2 regions of the Micromonospora sp. NPDC005553 genome follow, and region 2 is predicted to be linked to the other one. Evidence: predicted binding sites of a transcription regulator. Region 2 holds the regulator's gene; the other holds the start of a gene.

Region 1 (7,265 bases), on a different contig from region 2:
GGCCAGCATCTCCAGGCGCAGCGCCCGCATCCGGGCGGCGTCCTCCGGCCGGACCCGGCGGATCTCCGCGAGCCGCACTGTCGGCGAGCCCATGTCGGTGGTCATGTCCGCATGCCTACCACAGGGCAGGGATGGCGTTTCGCGGGCTGGGCCCGATCGCCGTCATCTCGGGGCCGCCGGCGACCGTCCCTCCATTTCGCAATGACGCGGGCGAATCCGGTGGCTCGGGAACCCGGCCGATCAGCGCGGCCGGTGCGCCTCGGAGTGTGTCTGTTTTGTGGCCGTGCGCGGCCGTCAGTCCTCGTGTAGCGTGCGATTTCGGTCACCTTCTTCAATGGCGGTCATCGATCGCTGAGTCGGTGGTCCGGGGCGCCCGGCCGTGCCGTGCGCCGAGTCAGGCAACGCCGGGCAGAGTGAGGGAAGTGCACAGTGGCACAGGGCTCCGTGAAGTGGTTCAACGCCGAAAAGGGCTACGGCTTCATCGCCGTCGACGGCGGGCAGGACGTTTTTGTCCACTTCTCCGCGATCGAAATGGACGGCTACAAGGCGCTGGACGACGGTCAGCGGGTCGAGTTCGAGATCACCCAGGGCCAGAAGGGCCCACAGGCAGAGCACGTACGCGTCATCGACTGAGCTTTCCTGGCCGATCGGCCCCGTGAGTCGGGGCTGCGGCAGGGGCGCGCACCCGGGAAGATCGTGAACCGTTCCAGCCGATGCTGAGGAGCGTTCATGACCGACCAGCCACCCCCGCACACTCCGTCCTCCGGGTCGGGGGAGCCGGACCCGTCCTCGCCCGCCGGCAGCCCCGGTCACGCCGGTCCGCCGCCCGGCTGGGGGCCGGGCACGCCCCCGGCCGGCCCCGCCGGTCCGCAGCCCGGCTGGGATCCCGCGCAGGGTGCCTGGGGTGCGGCCCCGCCACCGCAGGGCTGGGCGTTCCCGCCCACCGGGGGCTACCCGCCCGGGTCGGGTCCCTACGGCGGGCAGCCGTGGTACCCGGGGCCGCCGGTCGGCTGGTATCCGCCCGGTTACGGGTCCGACCCGAACGACGCCCTGGTCACGCCGCCCGGCGCGGGTATCGGCGGCTGGTTCAACCGGTGCGGCGGAGCGCTGCGCCGGGGCTGGCGGCAGTTGGTGCCGATCATGCTGCTCACCCAGGTGCTGCCCGCGGCGGTGCTCTCGGTGGTCTCCCTCGGGCTGGACCCGTCGGCGAAGTGGGCCGCGCAGGCCGAATCGACGTCGACCCCCGCGCTGCCGGACAATTTCGTCGCCGAACTGCTGAGCCTCCTGGTCCTGTTGCTCGGCGGCAGCCTGGTCGTCGGGTTGGTGCAGGCCGTCGGGTGGGCCGCCGGCACCTGGGTGATCACCCAGCAGGCGGCCGGTCAGCCGGCCAGCCTGGAGTCCGCGTTGCGCTACGGCCTGCGCCGGGCACTCGGGCTGTGGGCCTGGACCCTGCTGGTCAGTCTGCTCATCGGCGTCGGTGTCTGCTTCTGCGTGCTGCCGGGCATCTACCTGGCCTTCGCGCTGAGCATGGCCGGCCCGGTCTATCTCTTCGAACGGCACAACCCGATCGGTCGATCGTTCCGGATGTTCCACGACCGGCTCGGCCTGCTGCTCGGACGGGTGGCCCTGGTGGCCGTGGCGGTGATCGTCGGCACGCTGATCCCCGGTGCCCTGGAAGGGATCGGCACCGGCGCGCTCGGAACGGACCCGTTCTCCTCGGCGGGTACCGCGGCCGGGGCGGTGGTGGTGATCGCTATCACCGCGGTGTTGGCCCTGCCGGCCCACCTCGCCCAGATGATCGGTCTGCTGGTGACGTACGTCGAGCAGCGTGCCCATGAGGCGCCGGTGAACAGCGCTGGACTGGCCGCGGAACTCGGCTGAGCGGCGGCATCGTGCTTGCACTCGGCAGGGGAGAGTGCTAAACAAGTCATTGGCACTCGCGTACCGTGAGTGCCAACGGTCGGGACGGTGGGGCCAGGTTGTGCCGGTGTGGAGACACCGGGGCAGCACATGGCCGGTCGTCGCGGGCTATCCGGCCCGGCCGAAGGACGTCGTCGTCGCCTGGTGGCGACGTCCCGAGTGTGTACACCAGGCGGCCCATCCGGGACACACACTCGGGTGGCCGTGAGTGTCCAGGAGGACAACACCGTATGGCAAAGATGATCGCGTTCGACGAAGAGGCGCGCCGCGGCCTCGAGCGTGGCATGAACCAGCTCGCTGACGCCGTAAAGGTGACCCTCGGCCCCAAGGGCCGCAACGTCGTGCTCGAGAAGAAGTGGGGTGCCCCCACCATCACCAACGATGGTGTGAGCATCGCCAAGGAGATCGAGCTCGAGGACCCGTACGAGAAGATCGGCGCTGAGCTGGTCAAGGAGGTCGCCAAGAAGACCGACGACGTTGCCGGTGACGGCACGACGACGGCGACCGTCCTGGCCCAGGCCCTGGTTCGCGAGGGCCTGCGTAACGTGGCCGCCGGCGCCAACCCGATGGCCCTGAAGCGGGGCATCGAGGCTGCCGTCGCGAGCGTCTCGGAGGAGCTGTCCAAGCTCGCCAAGGACGTCGAGACCAAGGAGCAGATCGCCTCCACCGCCTCCATCTCCGCTGGTGACAGCACCGTCGGCGAGATCATCGCCGAGGCGATGGACAAGGTCGGCAAGGAAGGCGTCATCACCGTCGAGGAGAGCAACACCTTCGGGCTGGAGCTGGAGCTCACCGAGGGCATGCGCTTCGACAAGGGCTACATCTCGGCCTACTTCATGACCGACCCGGAGCGTATGGAGGCCGTCTTCGACGACCCGTACATCCTGATCGCCAACAGCAAGATCTCGTCGGTGAAGGACCTGCTCCCGATCCTGGAGAAGGTCATGCAGTCGGGCAAGCCGCTGCTGATCATCGCCGAGGACCTGGAGGGCGAGGCCCTCGCCACCCTGGTTGTCAACAAGGTCCGTGGCACCTTCAAGTCGGTCGCCGTCAAGGCACCGGGCTTCGGTGACCGCCGCAAGGCCATGCTGACCGACATCGCCATCCTCGCCGGTGGCCAGGTCATCAGCGAGGAGGTCGGCCTCAAGCTCGACGCCGCGACCGTCGACATGCTGGGCCGCGCCCGCAAGGTCGTGGTGACCAAGGACGAGACCACCATCGTCGACGGTGCCGGTGACGCCGAGCAGATCCAGGGCCGGGTCAACCAGATCCGGGCCGAGATCGACAAGAGCGACTCCGACTACGACCGCGAGAAGCTGCAGGAGCGGCTGGCCAAGCTGGCCGGCGGCGTCGCGGTCATCAAGGTCGGCGCGGCCACCGAGGTCGAGCTCAAGGAGCGCAAGCACCGCATCGAGGACGCCGTTCGCAACGCGAAGGCGGCCGTCGAAGAGGGCATCGTCCCGGGTGGCGGCGTCGCGCTGGTGCAGGCCGGCAAGACCGCCTTCGACAAGCTCGACCTGGTCGGCGACGAGGCGACCGGTGCGAACATCGTCAAGGTCGCGCTGGACGCCCCGCTGCGGCAGATCGCCGTCAACGCCGGCCTTGAGGGCGGCGTCGTGGTGGAGAAGGTCCGTAACCTCGAAGCGGGTCACGGTCTGAACGCCGCCAACGGCGAGTACGTCGACCTGCTGGCCGCGGGCATCATCGACCCGGCCAAGGTGACGCGTTCGGCGCTGCAGAACGCCGCTTCCATCGCGGCGCTCTTCCTCACCACCGAGGCTGTTGTCGCGGACAAGCCGGAGAAGACCCCGGCTGCCCCGGCTGGCCCGGGTGGCGGGGACATGGACTTCTGAGTCCAGTTCCGACACCGAACGGGGCGGGCCGCTGACGCGGTCCGCCCCGTTCGTCGTCAGGTCGGCAGTGGGCGCTGGTTGCGCCGCTTGTGTGCCCGGCTGTACGGCGGGAGCAGCTGGATCGGTGCGTCCACCATCTCCTGCGACTCCTCGGCCACCGGCGGCTCGCCGTCGGTGGTCATCTCGGCCAGTTGCTCGGCGTCGCCGTAGTCGAGCCTGTCGAACGGCAGTTGGCCGGGGAGTTCACCCACCGGTTTCCAGGTGATCGGCGGGCCGTCCTCGGTCTGGTTGTCATCCGTGGTCATGGCTGCCTCCTCTACCGAAACGGTAGGGGGCGTCGTTGGCCGATGCGGGCGAATGGATCTATGTCCTGTTTGCCCCGGTTATCCCCCGGACAGGGTCCGCCGGTACAGGAAGAAGACCCGCTCGATCCGCGCACCCGCGCTGCCCGAGTAGAACGGCACCGGTCCTACCCAGCCGATCTGTGCCCGGTCCAGCCCCGCCGCCCGCTGGTCGCGCAGGCAGCGCCGCAACAGCACCCCACCGATGCCCGACCCCTCCGCGGCCGGTGCGGTGCCCATCGGCCCGAACCAGCTCGGCCGGGACGACCCGTACGCGGCGAAGCCGAGCACCTCGCCGTCCCGCTCCGCCAGGTGGCAACCGGCGTCGGCGCGCCCCACCGAACCGGCCAGCTCACCGTCCCACGTTCCGCCGAAGGTGGACCGGGCGAACGCGGCCAACGCTGGAAGGTCCGCCAGCTCCGCCCGGCGTACCGTGATGCCCTGGTCGGCCAGCCGCCGCTCCGTCGCCTCGGTGGACCGCAGTGCCGGCGACCCGTCGTACGACAGGTCCGCGGTCATGTTCCAGGCCGTCCGGTCCTGCTGGTAGCCCAGCGCGAGGGCGGCGCAGACCGCCGGCGTGTAGCGGACGTCGATCCCCGGCCACGCGTAGTACGGCGGGTTCCCGGCCAGCAGCACCTCGGTCGCCCCACGGTCGGCGAGCACCCGCTCGGCCCGCTGGAGCAGCGCCCGGCCGACGCCCCGACGCCGCTGGTCCGCGAGGACCGCGACCAGGTCGACGTGCCCGATCCCCGTCTCGACCGACGACACCGAGCAGATCAGCACCCCCACCAGGTCCGCACCTCGGTACGCGCCCAGCCCGACCACGGGCCGGTCGGCGGCAGCGGCCCGGGTCCAGAGCACGTCCACGATGGAAGCCGCCTCGGCGGAGTCCTCGGGCAGGTCGAGCGCCTGCTGGCAGAGCTGTACGACGCTGGTGACCAGGTCGGCGGTCAGCTCGGTGACGGTGATCTCGGCGTCCATGGTCGCCGACCCTAGATCACCGGATGTCGAGCCGCATCCTCGCCCGTGGGGCGACGATCACCCCTGGGCGGCGCGAACGGCGGCGTAGGCGTCGACCTCGCCGGCGCCGGTGACGTTCGCCGGAGCGCCGCAGGCGTCGGAGGGACTGTCGGAGCGATAGGTGGGCGTCACCTCAGTGGCGGTGTCCCGCAGGATCTGCCGGGTCCGGGTCACGTCGCCGACCAGCGCCGGGTTCGCCGACCACATCAGCGCGACCACCCCGGCCACCTGCGGCGTCGCCATCGACGTGCCGTCCAGCTCGGCGTACGTGCCGCCCGGCATGGCCGACACCACACCCACCCCCGGTGCCAGCACGTCCGGTTTACCCGAACCGCCCGGCACCGGCCCGCGCGACGAGAACTCGGCGACGCGCCGCTGGTCGTCCACCGCGCCCACTGTCAGCACATCCGGGTAAGGGGCGGGCGGATCGTCGATCGACGCGCACCACGGGCCGGTGTTACCAGCCGCGGCGACCACGAAGATCCCGGCGGCGTCGAGGGCGGCGGTGGCCGGCCGCAGAACGCGCTGGTCGCAACCCTCGATGGGCGGGCAGCCCCACGAGTTGGTCAGCACCTGCGGGGCGCGCTCCGGACGGCCGTCGGTGAACGGGTCGCCACCGGCCGGGAAGGGCGCCAACATGAACTGGAGACAGTCCAGGTAGTGCGCGGGGCTGCCGAGGTTGCGGTCCAGGTTCACGCAGCCCACCCACTGCGCGTCCGGGGCCACCCCGATGCCGTCCCGCCCGACCGCGCTGCCCACCGTGTGGGTGCCGTGCCCGCCCTGGTCGGTCGGGCTCCGGGTGTCGTCCCACGGGTCGAACCAGGAGTCGTCCCCACCACGGAACCCGGCTCGAAGCGCCGGATGGCCGCCGTCCACCCCCGAGTCGGAGCTGCCGACCACGATGCCCGCGCCGGTGACCCGAAGTTGGGACCACACCCGGTCGGCGCCGATCTGACGGATGTTCCACTCCGGGCCGGTCGGCTTGGGCAGGGTGCCCCGGCTCTGCCCGGCCGGGGCCGGCAACGGTCGCAGGCGCTGGCTGACCAGCACCCGCGCCACCTCCGGTCGGCGGGCGAGCCAGGCCCGCACCGCCGGGCCGCCGTCCACCTCGACCGCGTTGACCAGGTAGTACGACACCGGGTCGAGCCGCAGCCGGTTCAACCCCCGGAGCAGGTCGCCCTGGCTCTGCTCGGCGGTCGTCACCAGCCGCCGGTAGACCTCCGCCGCGCGGGCGTCCCGTCCGGCCCGGCCCGGCGCGGCGGCCGGGAGACCGCTCAGGTCGGCCTGCGTACGCAGCACCACGAACAGCCGCTCGCCGTAAAGGCCCGGCTGGCCGGGGCCGAGGTCGACCGCCCCGAACGCCACCAGCAGCACCACGGCCGCCAGCGCGGCCACCCGCCTGCTCGGGGTGCGGGCCGTCGGCCGGGCGAGCAGCACCGCGTACCCGATGGCGACCAGGACCGCGACGGCGAGCCCGACGCCGGCGGCGGCCGCCACCCAGAACGGGATGTCCCGGGTGCCGACCAGCAGCAGGCTGATCTCCTCCGGGTCGCTGAAGGCCAGCGGACCGAGCGCGACCAGGCCCACGAGCCAGCCGGTCGCCGCTCGGCCGGCGCGCACGGCCTCAGCCGGCTCGGCGGTGGGCCGCCGGGTCGCGGCCCGAGGCTCGGCCTCGGCCGGCTCGGCGGTGGGCCGCCAGGTCGCGGCCCAGAGCGCGGCCAGCGCGAAACCCACCGGCGGCAGGGTCAGCAGCGCGGGTAACTGCGCGCCGGACTGCCCGGTCCCGGCCGCGAGCAACAGCAACGCCACCCCGGCGACCAGACCGCCGACCAGCACCAGCCGAGCCGGCCGGGGTGGTCGCCCAACAGCGAACCGGGCCCAGAAGGGGGCGTCCAGCAGAGTCGCGGCGAGCACCCCGAGCGCGGCGGCCGCCGCCAGCGCGAGAGCGGTCTCCAGGAGGCCACCGAGCGCGCCCAGCCAGGCCCACGGCAGCAGCAGCGCCAGCCCGGCGGCCACCGCGAGCAGCGGCACCGGGCCGATACGGCGCGCGCGCCGTCCGACCGACTCGGCGCCTCGAGTGGCTTCGGGCGGGGTGGCGTCGCCGTCTCTGGCGGCCTCGGGCGGCGTGGTG
Region 2 (7,265 bases):
TCGGCGTAGTGCTCCTTCGGAATGACCAGGACGTGCACCGGCGCCTTCGGGTCGATGTCGCGGAAGGCGAGCGTGGTGTCGGTCTCCCGGACCACTGTGGCCGGGATCTCCCCAGCGACGATGCGGCAGAACAGGCAGTCGGATCCCATCGGAGCAGTGTAGGGACCAACGGGCCGGGGACACTCCGGCGCGGCGACCGCCACCGGCCTGTTCGCGGGGAAGGCACGCTGAGGCAGGATGGCCGGCATGACGGATCGGGCGGTACTCGTGACCGGGGCCTCGCGCGGGATCGGCCGCGCGGTGGCGGAGGCGTTCGCGGCCGGCGGTGACCGGGTGGCCATCCACCACCGGGACTCCGCCGAGGCGGCCGAGGAGCTGCGCGCGCAGCTGCCGGGCACCGGGCACGTGGTGGTCCGCGCCGACCTCACCGATCCGGACGCGGTCCGGGCCATGGTCGACCGGGCCGCCGAATTGCTCGGCGGGCTGGACGTGCTGGTCAACAACGCCGGGACGTACGGCGACCGCGACGACCCGCACCCGATCTTCGGTGCCTCGTACGAGCAGTGGCAGCAGCGCTGGCGGCAGGTGGTGGAGACCAACCTGACCGGCGCCGGCAACGCCATCTGGTGCGCCGCCCAGCACATGCGCGAACGCGGCGGGCGGATCGTCAACGTCTCGTCCCGTGGCGCGTTCCGTGGCGAGCCGCACCAGCCGGCGTACGGGGCCAGCAAGGCGGGGCTCAACGCGCTGGGCCAGTCCCTCGCTGTGGCGCTCGCGCCGTACGGCATCGCGGTCGCCACCGTCGCGCCGGGCTTCGTGGCGACCGACATGGTCACCGAGTACCTGCGCGGTGAGGAGGGCGTGGCCATCCGGGCGCAGAGCCCGTTCGACCGGGTGGGCAGACCGGAGGAGATCGCCGCCGCCGTGCACTGGCTCGCCTCGCCGCAGGCCGAGTGGGCCTCCGGCACGATCGTCGACCTCAACGGCGCCTCGTACCTGCGCAGTTGAGGTCGACGCGAGCGGCAAATCACCTGGCCAGGGATGTGGTTGGCGGTTCGTGGGCGGGTAAGTCTCACCGACATGGCCGACTCCGCGCTGCTGGACCTCACCGCCGACTACCGGGTGGCCGATGGCCACGACGACGACCCTGTCCTGCTCCGCCCCGACGGCACCCCCGTCGAGACCTGGCGCGAGGACTACCCGTACGACGAGCGACTGGACCGCGACGAGTACGACCGTGACAAGCGGCTGCTCCAGATCGAGCTGCTGAAGCTCCAAGACTGGATCAAGGAGTCCGGCGAGCGTTTGGTGATCCTCTTCGAGGGCCGGGACGCCGCCGGCAAGGGCGGCACCATCAAACGCTTCATGGAGCACCTCAACCCGCGTGGCGCGTCGGTGGTGGCGCTCGCCAAGCCGGACGAGCGGGAAGCCGCCCAGTGGTACTTCCAGCGCTGGCTGGCACACCTGCCGGCGGCCGGCGAGATCGTGCTGTTCGACCGTTCCTGGTACAACAGGGCCGGCGTGGAGCGGGTGATGGGCTTCTGCAGCCGTAAGGAGTACCTGGAGTTTCTGCGGCAGGCCCCGGAGCTGGAACGGATGCTGGTGCGCTCGGGTATCCGGCTGGTCAAGTTCTGGTTCTCCGTCTCACAGAACGAGCAGCGCACCCGGTTCGCGATCCGCCAGGTCGACCCGGTCCGGCAGTGGAAGCTGTCTCCGATGGACATCGCCTCGCTGGACCGGTGGGACGAGTACACCGAGGCCAAGGAGGCGATGTTCTTCTGGACCGACACGGCCGACGCGCCGTGGACGGTGGTGAAGAGCAACGACAAGAAGCGGGCTCGACTCGAGGCGATTCGGCACGTGCTGCACCGCTTCGACTACACCGGCAAGGACCCCGACGTGGTCGGCACACCGGACCCGCAGATCATCGGAAACGCTGGGCTGGACCTGGGGCCGGAGGAGGAGGTCGTACCGGTGTTCCCGAGGCCCTGAACGGTCACCAGCGGCCGAGGCGGGCGGCGAGCACGCTGAGGGCCGCCACCCCGGCGGTGGAGGTGCGCAGCACGGCCGGCCCGAGGCGTACGGGTCGCCCGCCGGCCTCGGCGAAGGCGGTCAACTCGGCCGGGGCGATGCCACCCTCCGGGCCGATCACCAGCACGATCTCGCCGGTGGAGGGCAGCTCGGCGGTGGTGAGCCGGTCGTCGGCCTCCTCGTGCAGCACGAACCCGCCGGCGGCACCGGCGATCCGGCGGGCAACGGTGGCGGTGGACTCGTCCGGCGCACCGGCCACCACCGGCAGCCACGGTCGGCGGGCCTGCTTGGCCGCCTCCCGTGCGGTGGCCACCCACTTCTCCCGGGCACGTACGCCCCGGTCGCCGCGCCACTGGGTCACCGAGCGCGAGGCAGCCCAGGGCACGATCTCGTCCACCCCGACCTCGGTCATCGCCTGCACGGCCAGCTCACCCCGGTCGCCCTTGGCGATGCCCTGCACCGTCACCAACCGGGGTACTGGCGCGTCCGCGTACCCCCGGGAGGTGACGGTGACCTCCAGGCTGCCCCGGCCGACGGCCGTGACCACGGCGGCGGCCGTGCCACCCCGGCCGTCGGCCAGCAGTAACTCCTCGCCGACGCGCAACCGCTGCACTGTTGCGGCGTGGTGCCCCTCCGGGCCGTCCACTGTCAGCGCGTCGCCGGTGGGCAGCGCCTCCACCAGGAACAGCGGTGCGGACACCTCAGGCGTGCCCGTTGAACGCGTCGCGCATCCGGGAGAAGAAGCCGCCCTGCTTGGATAACTCGGCGACCTCCTCACCACGGGTCTTGGCGAAGTCGCGCAGCATCTTCTCCTGGTCCGGGTCGAGCTTGGTCGGCGTCCGCACGTCCAGGTGGACGTAGAGGTCGCCCCGGCCGGTGCCGCGCAGGTGCGGCACGCCCCGGGCGCGCAGTCGCAGCGTGCTGGCCGGCTGGGTGCCGGCCTTGACGTCGACGGTCTCCTCGCTGTCCAGCGTCTTGATGGTCAGCCGGGTGCCCAACGCGGCCGCCGTCATCGGCACCGTGACCCGGCAGTGCAGGTCGTCGCCCTTGCGGGAGTACACGTCGTGCGGGCGCTCGTGGATCTCCACGTAGAGGTCGCCGGCGGTGCCGCCGCCGGGGCCCACCTCGCCCTGCTGGGCCAGCCGGATCCGCATGCCGTCCTCGACACCGGCCGGGATCTTGACGGTCAACGAACGGCGGGTCCGCACCCGGCCGTCGCCGGCGCAGGTGGGGCAGGGGTGCGGGATGGTGGTGCCGTAGCCCTGGCACACGGTGCACGGCCGGGCGGAGACCACCTGGCCGAGGAAGGTGCGCTGCACCGACTGCACCTCGCCCCGACCACCACACGCCTCGCAGGTCGCCAGGTGCGTGCCGGCGGCCGTGCCGGCGCCGGAGCAGGTGGTGCAGAGCACCGCGGTGTCGACGGTGATCGGGGCCTCCACGCCGAAGGCCGTCTCGTGCAGGTCGAGTTCGAGCCGCAGGATCGCGTCGGCCCCAGGGCGGGTACGCGGCCGGGGGCCACGGGCGCCACCTCCGGCACCGCCGAAGAACGCGTCCATGATGTCCTGGAAACCGACGAACGGGCCGGCGCCTCCGGGGCCACCCGGGCCGCCGGCGCCGCCGCCACCAGGGGCGAGCGGGTCACCACCCAGGTCGACGATCTGCCGCTTACGGTCGTCCGAGAGGACCTCGTACGCGGCGTTGATGTCCTTGAACTTCTCCTGAGCCTCCGGGTCCGGATTGACGTCCGGGTGGAACTGGCGCGCCAGCTTGCGGTAGGCGCGCTTGATCTCGTCATCGGAGGCTTCCCGGCTCACACCGAGAATGCCGTAGTAGTCCCTGGCCACTGCGTTCCGTGTCCTCATGTTCGTCTCGCGTTGCGCCGGTCGGCGGCCGCAGCCGGCCGCATCGGCCCTGACCAATCAGTTCTGGGCCAGCAACTCGCCCACGTAGCGTGCCACGGCGCGGACCGTGGCGATGTTGCCGGGGTAGTCCATCCGGGTGGGCCCCAGCACCCCCAGGCCGCCCAGGATGGTGGTGCCCGGGCCGTACCCGGTGCTGACCACCGAGGCGGCTCGCAGGTTGTCGAACTCGTTCTCGTCGCCGATCAGCACCCGGGTCGTGCTCGGCTCGGTCTCACCGATGAGCTTGAGCAGCACGACCTCCTCCTCCAGAGCTTCGAGGATCGGCCGCAGGGAGCCCTGGAAGTCGAGCAGGCCGCCCCGGGTGAGGTTCGCGGTGCCGGCGAGGGCGATCCGCTCCTCGTGCCGCTCGACGAGCGTCTCCAGCAGGACGGTGGCGAGCGTGGTCATGGTCGGACGCAGGCCGGGCGGCGCTTCCTCGACCAGCGCCTGCACCAGCGGGGGCGTCTCGGACAGTCGGGCGTTGGCGAGCTTCTCGTTGATCAGTCGGCGCAGGTCGGTGACGTCGTCGGCGGGCACCGGGCCGGGCAGCTCCACGAGTCGCTGCTCCACCCGCCCGGTGTCGGCGATCATGACGAGCATCAACCGGGTGGTGGAGATCGGCACCAGCTCCAGGTGACGCACCGAGGAGCGGGCCAGGCTCGGGTACTGCACGACGGCGACCTGTCGGGTCAGCTGGGCGAGCAACCGCACCGTGCGGTGCACCACGTCGTCGAGGTCGACAGCGCCGACCAGGAAGCGCTCGATGGCCCGGCGCTCGGCCGGGCTGAGCGGTTTGACCCGGGACAACCGGTCGACGAAGAGGCGGTAGCCGCGGTCGGTGGGCACCCGGCCGGCACTGGTGTGCGGCTGCCGGATGTAGCCCTCCTCCTCCAGCACGGCCATGTCGTTGCGGACCGTGGCCGGAGAGACCCCCAGCTGGTGCCGCTCGACCAGCGCCTTGCTGCCGACCGGCTCCTGGGTGGAGACGTAGTCTTCGACGATGGCGCGGAGCACGGCGAGTTTCCGGTCGTCGAGACCCATCCTCCGCACCTCCTGTCGCACGTCGGCCGCCGGCGCTCTGGGCCGGCCGGGCCGTCCTGGCACTCGACTGTAGCGAGTGCCAGTCTACGTCGGCGGGCCCGCCGACGCGATGATCAACGGCCACCCTTCGGTGCGGCCCACGACACCCTGTTGGGCCGATCGGCCCGCACTGGGAGGCGAAGTCGCTCTGGTGCGGCGTTGCCACCGGCACCTACCGTGACATCCATGACTGAACCTCCTCGCCCTCCCGGGTCGGGCGACCCCGGCAACTACCCGCCGGAGCCCACCTCCCCCGGGCCGTACCCGTCGGCCGAGCCGCCCACCGCACCACTGTCCGGGGCGCCCGGCCCGGCCGGCTATCCCCCGCCCGGTGGCTATCCGCCGCCCACCGGTGACCAACCGCCGTCAGGCGGCTACCCTCCGGCAGGCGGTTACCCCCCGGCAGGCGGATACCCCCCGCCCGGGGGCTATCCCCCGCCCGGGGGCTATCCCCCGCCCGGCGGCTACCCGGCCGGTGGGGCCTACGGCGGCCCCGGCGGCGGCTACGCCAACAACGAGGACAAGACCTGGGCGCTGGTCGCGCACTTCGGCGGCGCGCTCGGCGCGCTGGTCAGTTTCGGTCCGCTGGGCTTCGTCGCCCCGCTGATCGCCTACCTGGCCCGGGGCCAGCAGTCGCCGACCGTCCGGGCGCACGCCCTCGCCGCCCTGAACTTCCAGATCCTCTGGTCGATCATCGCCTTCGTGCTGCTCTTCGTGAGCTGGTGCCTGCTCTTCCTGCCCAGCATCGCCGTCGTGGTGATCCAGATCCTGTTCGGGATCATCGCCGGCATGAAGGCCAACGAGGGCACCCCGTACCGCTACCCGATGACCGCCAACTTCATCAAGTGAACCGGGCCGGCCGCTCCCCCGGCCGGCCCGATTCACCGCCGTCCCGGTCCGGGAGCGGTGGGCCGCTCAGGGCAGCAGATCGCGGACGACCGCGTCGGCGAGCAGCCGCCCGCGCAGTGTGAGCACCGCCCGGCCGGCGGCGTACTCGTCGGCTGCCAGCAGACCGCCGGCCAGGGCCCGCTCGGCGCCGGCCCGGCCGGCCGCGTCGAGCACCGCCAGCGGGAGACCGCTGGCCAACCGCAGCCGGAGCATCACGTCCTCCATGTGCGCCTCGTCGACGGTGAGCACCTCCCGGGCCAGGCCGGGAGACTCCCCGGCGGCCAACCGCTTGGCGTACGCCGTGGGGTGCTTCACGTTCCACCAGCGGACCCCGCCGACGTGACTGTGCGCCCCCGGCCCCAGCCCCCACCAGTCCGCGCCGGTCCAGTAGAGCAGGTTGTGCCGGCAGCGGGCCTCCTCGGTGCGGGCCCAGTTGGAGACCTCGTACCAGGAGAGCCCGGCCGCGTCGAGCGCGGCCTCCGCGGCCAGGTAGCGGTCCGCGGCCACGTCGTCACTGGGGTACGCCAGCTCGCCGCGCCGCATCCGGGCGGCGAGCCGGGTGCCGTCCTCGACGATCAGGGCGTACGCGCTGACGTGGTCCACCCCGGCGGCGACGACCTGCTCCAACGAGGCGGCGAAGTCCTCGGAACGCTCCCCCGGGGTGCCGTAGATCAGGTCCAGGTTGACGTGCTCGAACCCGGCGTCACGCGCCTCCAGGGCGGCAGCGGTGGCCCGGCCGGCGCTGTGTTTGCGGTCCAGGATCGCCAGCACCCCCGGGGAGGCGGACTGCATGCCCAGCGAGATCCGGGTGTAGCCGGCGGACCGCAGCAGCTTCAACGATTCCGGGGTGACCGACTCGGGGTTGGCCTCGGTGGTCACCTCGGCGTCAGCGGCCAGCCCCCAGGTGCTGTCGATGCCGTCGAGGATGCGGGCCAGGTCGTCGGCGGGGAGCAGGGTCGGCGTGCCGCCGCCGACGAAGACGGTGTCGACCCGGGGCGGCGGAGTGTCGCCGAGCACCCGGGCGGCGAGCCTCAGCTCGGCCAGCACCGTGTCCGCGTACCCCTCGCGGCTCGCGCCGCCGCCCAGTTCGGCCGCGGTGTAGGTGTTGAAGTCGCAGTATCCGCAGCGACTGGCGCAGAACGGCACGTGCACGTACACGCCGAAGCCGCGCGCGCCGACCGCCGCGGTGGCGGTGGCGGGCAACGATCCGTCGACGGGGACGGTCTCACCATCTGGAAGGACGCCGGGCATGGCCACTAGTGTGCCCGGCATGACCTCTCCCGACGTCCTCGTGCGGGTCGCCACGGCCCGTGGGGTGACCACCCTCACCCTCGACAGCCCCCACAACCGCAACGCCCTCTC

The links. Region 2 encodes HrcA, which represses chaperone genes, less so after heat shock. Its sites were predicted from a motif close to GGTTNGCACNCTCNNNNNGAGNGTGCNAACC; they were not measured.
Region 1: the regulator HrcA is predicted to act here: its motif matches at 1,929-1,959, upstream of groL (chaperonin GroEL).

What each region holds. Positions count from the first base shown of each region.
Region 1 is NZ_JBIAJD010000003.1:280,008-287,272, forward strand. Features, by position in the region: gene ACFYPG_RS13760 (GNAT family N-acetyltransferase) at 1-105, opposite strand, end outside; gene ACFYPG_RS13765 (cold-shock protein) at 430-633, shown strand; gene ACFYPG_RS13770 (hypothetical protein) at 730-1,881, shown strand; gene groL (chaperonin GroEL) at 2,151-3,773, shown strand; gene ACFYPG_RS13780 (hypothetical protein) at 3,830-4,078, opposite strand; gene ACFYPG_RS13785 (GNAT family N-acetyltransferase) at 4,157-5,095, opposite strand; gene ACFYPG_RS13790 (S8 family serine peptidase) at 5,153-7,265, opposite strand, start outside.
Region 2 is NZ_JBIAJD010000012.1:10,473-17,737, forward strand. Features, by position in the region: gene ACFYPG_RS31650 (histidine triad nucleotide-binding protein) at 1-149, opposite strand, end outside; gene ACFYPG_RS31655 (SDR family oxidoreductase) at 247-1,008, shown strand; gene ppk2 (polyphosphate kinase 2) at 1,081-1,992, shown strand; gene ACFYPG_RS31665 (16S rRNA (uracil(1498)-N(3))-methyltransferase) at 1,997-2,731, opposite strand; gene dnaJ (molecular chaperone DnaJ) at 2,733-3,878, opposite strand; gene hrcA (heat-inducible transcriptional repressor HrcA) at 3,954-4,976, opposite strand; gene ACFYPG_RS31680 (DUF4870 domain-containing protein) at 5,202-5,864, shown strand; gene hemW (radical SAM family heme chaperone HemW) at 5,931-7,154, opposite strand; gene ACFYPG_RS31690 (enoyl-CoA hydratase-related protein) at 7,174-7,265, shown strand, end outside.